DNA from 4 places in the Aeribacillus pallidus genome. Region 1 is predicted to be linked to each of the others. Evidence: riboswitches for the same ligand, from Rfam matches in the RefSeq annotation. Region 1 holds a riboswitch; each other region holds the start of a gene.

Region 1 (2,207 bases):
GCGTTTTTCCTCCAGACCTTTCATTCCTTCTTTGTCATAGTGTTCTACCCATCGACGTACCATGGTATGATCAATCCCTAACTCTTTAGCCACCGATTTGTAGCCCATGCCCTCTTTTTTATATAGATCCACAGCTTTCTTTTTAAACTTTACATCATATGTTTTTCGTATTTTCCCCATAGAAAAAATCCCCTCCATAGTAGACAGATTAATGTGCTTTCTTTTTTCTGTCTACTATAAGGGGATCATATCAGACAGCAGGGGGGGTTTTTATGCAAGCCTAACTAGGGTTTATTTTTTATTAAGACGATAACCCTCGATGATAAAAAGGAAATAAATCATAAAAGGCGAAATAATAATTAGCACTTGTTTAAGCCGAGGTTTAAATAAACGTTTGTTTAATTAAGAGGATCCAACCTGTTACGATCCCCAAATGGGCTTGACAGAAAAACGAAATAGTATGTATATTGTAAATATTATCAAATTGTTACGAAATTTATAAAATCATATATTTATTTGATTATTTGTTCAAGTGAATAACAAGATTGATTGTTTTTAAAACCAACTAAATATATAAGCATAATTTCTTATCTAGAGAGGTGGAGGGACTGGCCCGATGAATCCTCGGCAACAGATTCTGTATAGAATACTGTGCCAATTCCAGCAAGCAATACGCTTGGAAGATAGGAAAGGATGACAATGCTTCTTTGTGTATGTAAAGGATCATTCTCAGCCTCTTTCTATTTTCCAGAAAGAGGCTTTTTATTTTAACAAAGACTATTTCACTCTGAATCTAACAACAGATTTCAAAAGGGAGAACAAGAGCCATAAATTTGATTAAAGGAGGAGCTATATGGAAAGGGTTATACAATTTTGGGATTATATATTCGCTAATCAACAACAGATTATTTCGTTAACCTGGGAACATTTTCAGCTTGTTGGTTTGTCTTTAGTTATTGCTATTGCAATTGGTGTCCCCATAGGTGTTATGTTGACAACAAATGAAGAATTAGCAGAAACAGTCCTACAAGTTACAAATATGATTATGACCATTCCTAGCATTGCTCTTTTTGGATTAATGATGCCGATTCTCTCCTTGATTAACCAAGGAATTGGGTTTCTACCAGCTATTATCGCATTAGTTTTGTATTCACAGCTTCCTATTATTCGTAATACATACCTTGCAATAAAAAATGTGAATCCATATATTCGAGACGCAGCTATTGGATTGGGAATGACTAAAGTACAGCGGCTTTTAAAAGTGGAAATTCCAAACGCTCTTCCTATCATGTTAGCAGGTATTCGCACAGCGGTTGTATTAAATATTGGAATCGGGGCAATTGCTGCCTTTGTTGGAGCAGGTGGATTAGGAGTTCTTATTAATCAAGGAATATCCAGAACTCATCCAGATATGATTCTTGCCGGTAGTTTATTGATTTGTATCATATCACTAATTGCCGACAGCCTACTTGGATGGTTACAAAAACGATTTACCCCTATGAATTTACGAGATAAATAGAACAGTTATCGGAGGTACATACAATGATCGAATTTAAACATGTTTCCAAAATATATAACAAACATGTCACAGTTCTAAAAGACATTAACCTATCTGTACCTAGAGGAAAAATTGTTGTGTTACTAGGACCATCAGGGTGTGGGAAAACCACTTTACTCAGAATGGTGAATCGGCTTGTTTCTCTGTCAAAAGGAGAGATTTTTATTAACGGAAAAGAAATTCATCATTTTAATGAAATTGAACTTCGCCGGAAAATCGGTTATGTGATTCAACATCACGGCTTATTCCCAAATATGACGATTGAACAAAACGTGATGATTGTACCTACTTTATTAAGATGGAACAGCAAACAAAAACAGAAACGATTTAGTGAATTAATGGAATTGATTGGACTTGATCCCGATGAATATCGCAAAAGATATCCTCACCAATTATCAGGTGGGCAACAGCAGCGAATTGGTATTGCTCGAGCAATGGCAGCTGATCCACCAGTCATGTTAATGGATGAACCGTTTAGTGCACTAGATCCTGTCATACGTACTCACTTGCAAGATGAGTTTTTAAAAATTCAAAAACAAGTAAAGAAAACCATTTTGTTTGTCAGTCATGATATTGATGAAGCAATAAAGCTGGGTGATTATATTGCTATTTTAAATAATGGGCAATTAATACAATATGATACTCCAAG
Region 2 (2,207 bases), on a different contig from region 1:
ATGGTACCCATTAACCACTTGGTAAAAGGAACCAAAAGCACAATTAAAATGATGAATGGGATGGAACGGAAAATATTTACAAACGCACTTACAAGCCAATGAACGACTTTGTTTTCCCACATATTCCCTTTCGATGTTAGGAACAATAATAGACCAAGCACAATTCCTAACATAAACGTAATGAGAACAGAAATCGATGTCATATAGATGGTTTCGTACGTTGCTTCCCACATTTTTTCCCAATTCACATTAGGAAGCCATTTCTCTACCATTTGCTAGCACCTCCACAATCACCCCTTCTTTTTTGACAAATGCCAGAGCGAAATCAATGTCTTCTTTTTCACCATACATCGACACAATGAGCCAGCCGTGTGACCCCTCTTGCGTACGAGACACGTTTCCTTGGACGATGTTCACATCGATTGCAAATTGCCTCACCAGTTGGGAAATAATCGGTTGTTGTACCGAATCGCCAACAAACTTGAACTTGACTAATACTTCTTTGTCACGTAATGGTAAGAACAAGTCGAGATGTTTGTCTGACCCAAACACAGCTTCTTCTTGCTGGATAAAACGTTTTGTGACTTCTGCTTTCGGGTGTTTAAACACCTCTTGAACAGAGCCGACTTCAACGACCGAACCGTATTCCATGACAGCTACGCGATGACAAATTTTTCGGATGACATGCATCTCATGGGTAATTAACACAATCGTAATTCCAAATTTTTGATTAATGGATTTCAACAATTCTAAAATTGAATCTGTTGTTTTTGGATCTAAGGCAGACGTCGCTTCATCACATAAAAGAACTTTTGGATTATTGGCTAATGCTCTGGCGATACCAACTCGCTGCTTTTGACCACCGCTTAATTGAGAAGGGTACGCCTCTTCTTTTCCTTCCAAACCGACTAATTGAATTAGTTCTTGAACGCGCTTTTCACGTTTTTGCTTCGGAATTTTTGCAATTTCTAAAGGGAAGGCGATGTTTTCTTTTACCGTTCGTGACCACAGTAAATTAAAATGCTGAAATACCATGCCAATCTGTTGCCTTGTCTTTCGTAGAATTGCTCCTTTTATTTTGGAGATTTCTTGTCCATCTACAATCACTTTTCCTGAGGTCGGAACTTCTAATCCATTAAGTAGACGAATCAATGTACTTTTACCGGCTCCGCTGTACCCGATAATGCCGAATATTTCTCCTTCTTGAATAGTTAAACTCACATCTTTCAGTGCTGTTACATCACCCGTCTTAGCAGGAAAGGTTTTCGTGACGTTGTCTATCGTAATCATCGAAGGTCACCCTCTTTAAAATTCTATTATTCTTATCAATTTAATCAGAATTAAAATGAAAACGTAAGCGGGACAATCTTTGTCTCCGCTCCCAACATACCAATAGAAACAAAAAAGTCTTCCTGCTAGATGAGCAGAAAGACTTAAACTAGTACATAGGTGCTAGCTCAATTCTTTCTCTCATCTCTCAAAGCAAACAAGTTGCCTTGTGTGAATTGGCACCATTTCAATCGAGTGAATATCGATTGACGGTTGCCGGGTTTCATCGGGCACATCCCTCCACCTCTCTTGATAAGAGCGAAGAATCGCATTCCTTTATTCAATTAAAACGTCTACGCGTTATATCATCTAATTGATTACGAATTCGATTTTACAATTCGTAACAGCTGATGTCAACAAAAAATTTTTTATTTTATTAATTTTAGTGCTAAATTTGTTGTGTATTCACTTCGAAAAGCCATGCAAATGATTCAAAAAACAGTAGCGCACGGTACGAACCTTTTACTTGAATCTCCCTTTTTTTCATTAGTTGTTGAAGCATTTCTTCACCCCGTACAAGTTTCAACAGAGCAGACGTTGTCCCTTCAATAAGGAGATCGCAATGGTCACCTTCGTCCTTTATCCAACGAATGTTACCATGTTGAAACATAAGGTTCCATCTTTTTTCTTTTTCACTTAAACAAATACGCCATTTTTTATTCTCTAATAGCTTGCGGATATGTTCATATGTCAGTGCTTGTTCAATCATGTACTGAATCCATTGTTCCACACCCTCATCCCCTGTCCGTTTTCTTAACAGAAAACTTCCATAAGAAGAAAATATATCCTGCAAAAAAGTTCCGTCATTTTCTCTTATAATCCGATTGTTTCAGCAACGTATATCTCCATTTCCTGAGAAATATGTCGGAACATGCTCC
Region 3 (2,207 bases), on a different contig from region 1:
TGATGAGGTAGTGGGTACGGGCCGTATTAACTATATTGTTCAATTTTCAAAGAAATCATGGAAAGGAAAAATTGCTCAAAAAACAGAAGAAGGGAAATACTTATTAAATGAAGATACTTTTGATATTCATGTAGAATTTACATTTGATGCTTTTAATCGTTCCTTTACTTTACCATTACACTATGAAACACGCCCATACTTACCAAAACGAAAAATAGCTAATCATTCAGAAGGTAGCGAGAAATATCTTTATCAGAGAGAAATAGTGAAGCGTATGATTCATGAAAAAATTAAATCGCTAAACGATCAATCTATTAAATGTTATAATGGTTCAAACCAAATTGCCAATACAAAGATTGTGTTAAACGAAAACACCACTGTTAAAGAGTTCAAGGAACAGTTACTATTGAATTTGCGCAAAATATCAGAATTTGTGGATGAAACGGTATCCGAATTAAAAGCGATGTCCTAAAGATTTGGTACATAGGTAACGGAGCTTGTTTCCTCAAAAAAGGAATCCACGGAACATGTGATGAAGACTAAACATAAGTAACGGGAGCCTATCAGGTATTTGATAGGCTTTTTTTACTGGAATCTTTCATTAGTAGGGGGCAAGATTGTTGAACATTCGCGAAATCTATCGATAAAACAGGAAAATCGATCGAATTAATTTGCAAAATATATTGATAAATCAGGAAAATGGTTCGAAAAAATGTTCGAATCCCTACTGCGGTTTTTAGGTTAACCACATGTCTCTTTTTATCAAAAAAGTCTTTTCTTTGAACTGGATGATTAATAGGTTAAATCTGTTGATTTCGAAAAAATTTTTTCTTACAGCCACAACGATGTAAACGTTCTCAACATCTTTTTCGTAAAAAATCAAAGTTGACATGAAAGTAAAAAGGTTATAACATTCGGATTATCAAGAAAATTCAATCAAATGAAATAAAGTCTTATCCAGAGTGACTGAGGGAACAGGCCCGATGACGTCCGGCAACCTCCTTTATGGAACGGTGCTAATTCCTGCAGAATGAGTTTTTTCATTCTGAAAGATAAGGCGAAACAAATTGGTAATACCTTAAGCCTCTTTCAGAATGAAAGGGGCTTTTTCATTGCTTATAAAAAGCAATTGAAAAATGCCCCGTCTGATAAGGTGAAACACCATAAAAGGATGACAAACTAATTCTGTGAATGGAAAGGAGAAGAAGGTATGACTGTGGTTATTTTAGAGGGAGTGCGTACGCCATTTGGAAAGTTTCGAGGAAAACTGGCCGATGTATCAGCGAAACAGCTAGGAAGCGTTGCAGTGAAAGAATTGCTTCGCCGGGTTCCGGAAGGAAAAAACGCAGATGGAGTATTACTTGCACAAGTCATCCAGGCTGGAGAAGGGCAAAATCCAGCGCGAAAAGTGGCCGTAGAAGCGGGAGTGGATCTTTCGGTACCTGCTATTACACTCAATAATGTTTGTTTGGCCGGATTGGCTTCCGTTTCGGATGCTACGCGCCGGATTGTTTTACAGGAAGGGCAGTTATTCATTGTTGGGGGCTATGATTCGATGACGAACGCTCCGCACACTGCCAACTTGCGAAAAAGTGTCCCGCTTGGAAAAGCAGAGTTTACGGACACTTTAATTAATGACGGCTTGTGGTGCTCCCTCTCCAATGAATCAATGGGCGTATTGACTGACAAGAAAAACAAAGAACTAGGAATCACTCGAAAGGAACAGGATGAATATGCATGCCTTTCACAACAACGGGCATACAAAGCGTTACAAGAGGGCCGGCTGCAGGAAGAAATCACTCCTGTATACGCACATGAAGAATGGATAAAAGAAGATGAAGGTATTCGCCCGAACACCACGATTGAAGGATTAGCGAAACTCCGTCCTGTTTTTACAGAAGACGGTACGATTACAGCTGGAAACGCATCGCAAATGTCAGATGGCGCAAGTATTGGAATTGTCGCAAGCGAGACACAAGCTGAAAAACTTGGCTACACACCGCTTGCAAGAATCATCGGTTGGGCAGATATTGCTGGTCCAGATACGAGCCTCCATTTAAAACCGGCCCAGGCAATTGAAAAAGTCTTGGAGAAAACGGGGCTTACGGTTCGTGATATAGACTTGTTTGAAATTAACGAGGCCTTTGCCAGTGTGGTCATAGCCAGCTGCAAGAAACTAAAGATTCCGTATGAAAAAGTAAATGTCA
Region 4 (2,207 bases), on a different contig from region 1:
TGTTTATAAATTGGGCGACGAAGGTCAAGCATTTTAATAATACCAGCTGGACGTAGGTCGAAGTTGTTACGAACGACTTCGATTAATACGTCTTCAGATACTTTTCCAGTACCGAATGTATCAATAGAAATTGATACTGGTTTCGCAACACCGATGGCATATGCAAGTTGAACTTCACATTTATCTGCAAGACCAGCTGCTACGATGTTTTTCGCTACGTAACGAGCAGCATATGCTGCAGAGCGGTCAACTTTTGTTGGGTCCTTACCAGAGAATGCACCACCGCCGTGACGAGCGTATCCACCGTACGTGTCAACAATAATTTTACGTCCTGTTAATCCAGCATCACCTTGAGGACCACCGATGACGAAACGTCCTGTTGGGTTGATGAAATATTTCGTATTTTCATCGATCAGTTCTTTTGGAACAACTGGCTCGATAACATATTCTTTAATATTACGTTGAATTTGATCTAAGCTAATTTCTGGGTGATGTTGTGTAGATACAACGATTGTATCAATTCGAACCGGTTTGTCATTTTCATCGTATTCAACCGTCACTTGCGTTTTTCCGTCTGGACGTAAGTATGGAAGAATTTCTTCTTTACGAACTTCTGTAAGACGACGAGCTAATTTGTGTGCAAGGGAAATTGGTAATGGCATTAATTCTTTCGTTTCGTTACATGCAAAACCAAACATTAACCCTTGGTCGCCCGCACCAATTGCTTCGATTTCTTCATCTGTCATTTGTCCTTCACGTGCTTCTAACGCTCTGTCAACACCCATTGCAATGTCAGGGGATTGTTCATCGATAGAAGTCAATACGGCACAAGTTTCCGCATCGAAACCATATTTCGCACGAGTGTAACCAATTTCTTTAACTGTTTCACGAACAATTTTTGGAATATCAACATACGTGGATGTTGTAATTTCTCCGCTTACAAGTACTAAACCAGTTGTTACAGAAGTTTCACATGCAACACGAGCATTTGGATCTTTTGCTAAAATAGCGTCAAGAATGGCGTCAGAAATTTGGTCACAAATCTTATCTGGATGACCTTCTGTAACAGATTCAGACGTAAAAAGACGACGTTTCTTTGTCATCTGATGGATCCTCCTTTGTTATGATTTTTTAAAAAAGCAGCAGCTCCCTCGAGTCATTGAACCAACGCATAAAACGGTAATGTAACATATGCACCTGTTCATTCATTGGTCCTTTCATGCCCGTATCTTTTACTGCTTCATCGTCACGGTACTCATTTCCCTTAGTAGTATGAAGTAAACCTATCATTTTTATCAATGTGAAAAGAAGTGGCGTTTGCATTAAAGGCACGATTCTTTGGCAAAATAAAAAAACCTTTCCTTTTTAAATATCTTCTAGAGGAAAGGTTGATTGTGTCATCATGCCTTTCACTCTTATCGTTCAAGGCCTCGCCTTGCAACAGGTTAGCACCTTTGCTCGGAATATGGGATAGTCTCGAAAATCCCATCTCCCTCAATGAGCAGGTTGCTGGGTTTCATAGGGCCTGTCCCTCCACCAGCTCGGGATAAGAGTATCCGTTCAAGGTAAAATCTTATCGTATTTTGTCAAAGCGTGTCAACAAAATTTTCATATTTTTATACAGCAAAATCATGCCAATGTGTGATTGCTTTGATGAACACTAAAATTGTCTGATTACTTTTGTAAAAGGTCCTTGTAATGATCATATTGTCCGTGAATTGTCTTCGTTTGTCCACAAAATGAACATTTTGTCCAAATGTCAACTATAGGATGTATGAGTCTATTCGCCTACTTTTTACAAAACAAGAGACAGTAGCTGCTACATTCCACATTCGTTCTAATATAATATAGAGTGTGACAAAAACAATACAAAATTCCCCTTACTGACAAAACAGAGACAGGAAATTGTGACAAAAAATAAAACATTTTAAAAAAATATTGTAAATAGTATAGATTATTTACATAAATGTGTTATACTGTTTTTAAGGAACAAAGGGGTTAACGATATATCATTATAAAATCACGAAAAGGAAGGGTTTCGCCGTATGAATTCTGTTAGTCTTTCGAACTTAAAAGAGTTGCTTACTGGTCAAAATGTTCGTGTTCAATTATCAGTTCCACGACTAGTGGAAAAAGTGTTAAGCCGTGGAGAAGGGGTCCTTTCTTCTACTGGAGCGGTTCGTGCAGAAACAGGAAAATATACAGGT

Evidence for each region. Region 1 has a riboswitch for S-adenosylmethionine ahead of ABES52_RS11770 (ABC transporter permease). Riboswitches for the same ligand answer to the same signal wherever they lie in the genome.
Region 2: another riboswitch for S-adenosylmethionine. It lies ahead of ABES52_RS05425 (methionine ABC transporter ATP-binding protein); the one in region 1 lies ahead of ABES52_RS11770 (ABC transporter permease).
Region 3: another riboswitch for S-adenosylmethionine. It lies ahead of ABES52_RS14530 (acetyl-CoA C-acyltransferase); the one in region 1 lies ahead of ABES52_RS11770 (ABC transporter permease).
Region 4: another riboswitch for S-adenosylmethionine. It lies ahead of metK (methionine adenosyltransferase); the one in region 1 lies ahead of ABES52_RS11770 (ABC transporter permease).

What each region holds. Positions count from the first base shown of each region.
Region 1 covers NZ_JBCNBW010000052.1:50,585-52,791, reverse strand. Annotated here, with positions in the region: partial or broken gene ABES52_RS11775 (transposase) at 1-180, opposite strand, end outside; SAM riboswitch class I at 585-690, shown strand; gene ABES52_RS11770 (ABC transporter permease) at 854-1,519, shown strand; gene ABES52_RS11765 (ABC transporter ATP-binding protein) at 1,543-2,207, shown strand, end outside.
Region 2 covers NZ_JBCNBW010000021.1:72,394-74,600, reverse strand. Annotated here, with positions in the region: gene ABES52_RS05430 (methionine ABC transporter permease) at 1-272, opposite strand, end outside; gene ABES52_RS05425 (methionine ABC transporter ATP-binding protein) at 250-1,290, opposite strand; SAM riboswitch class I at 1,468-1,588, opposite strand; gene ABES52_RS05420 (SCP2 sterol-binding domain-containing protein) at 1,718-2,059, opposite strand.
Region 3 covers NZ_JBCNBW010000065.1:48,704-50,910, forward strand. Annotated here, with positions in the region: gene ABES52_RS14525 (hypothetical protein) at 1-472, shown strand, start outside; SAM riboswitch class I at 951-1,059, shown strand; gene ABES52_RS14530 (acetyl-CoA C-acyltransferase) at 1,211-2,207, shown strand, end outside.
Region 4 covers NZ_JBCNBW010000003.1:1,463-3,669, reverse strand. Annotated here, with positions in the region: gene metK (methionine adenosyltransferase) at 1-1,103, opposite strand, end outside; SAM riboswitch class I at 1,413-1,553, opposite strand; gene pckA (phosphoenolpyruvate carboxykinase (ATP)) at 2,046-2,207, shown strand, end outside.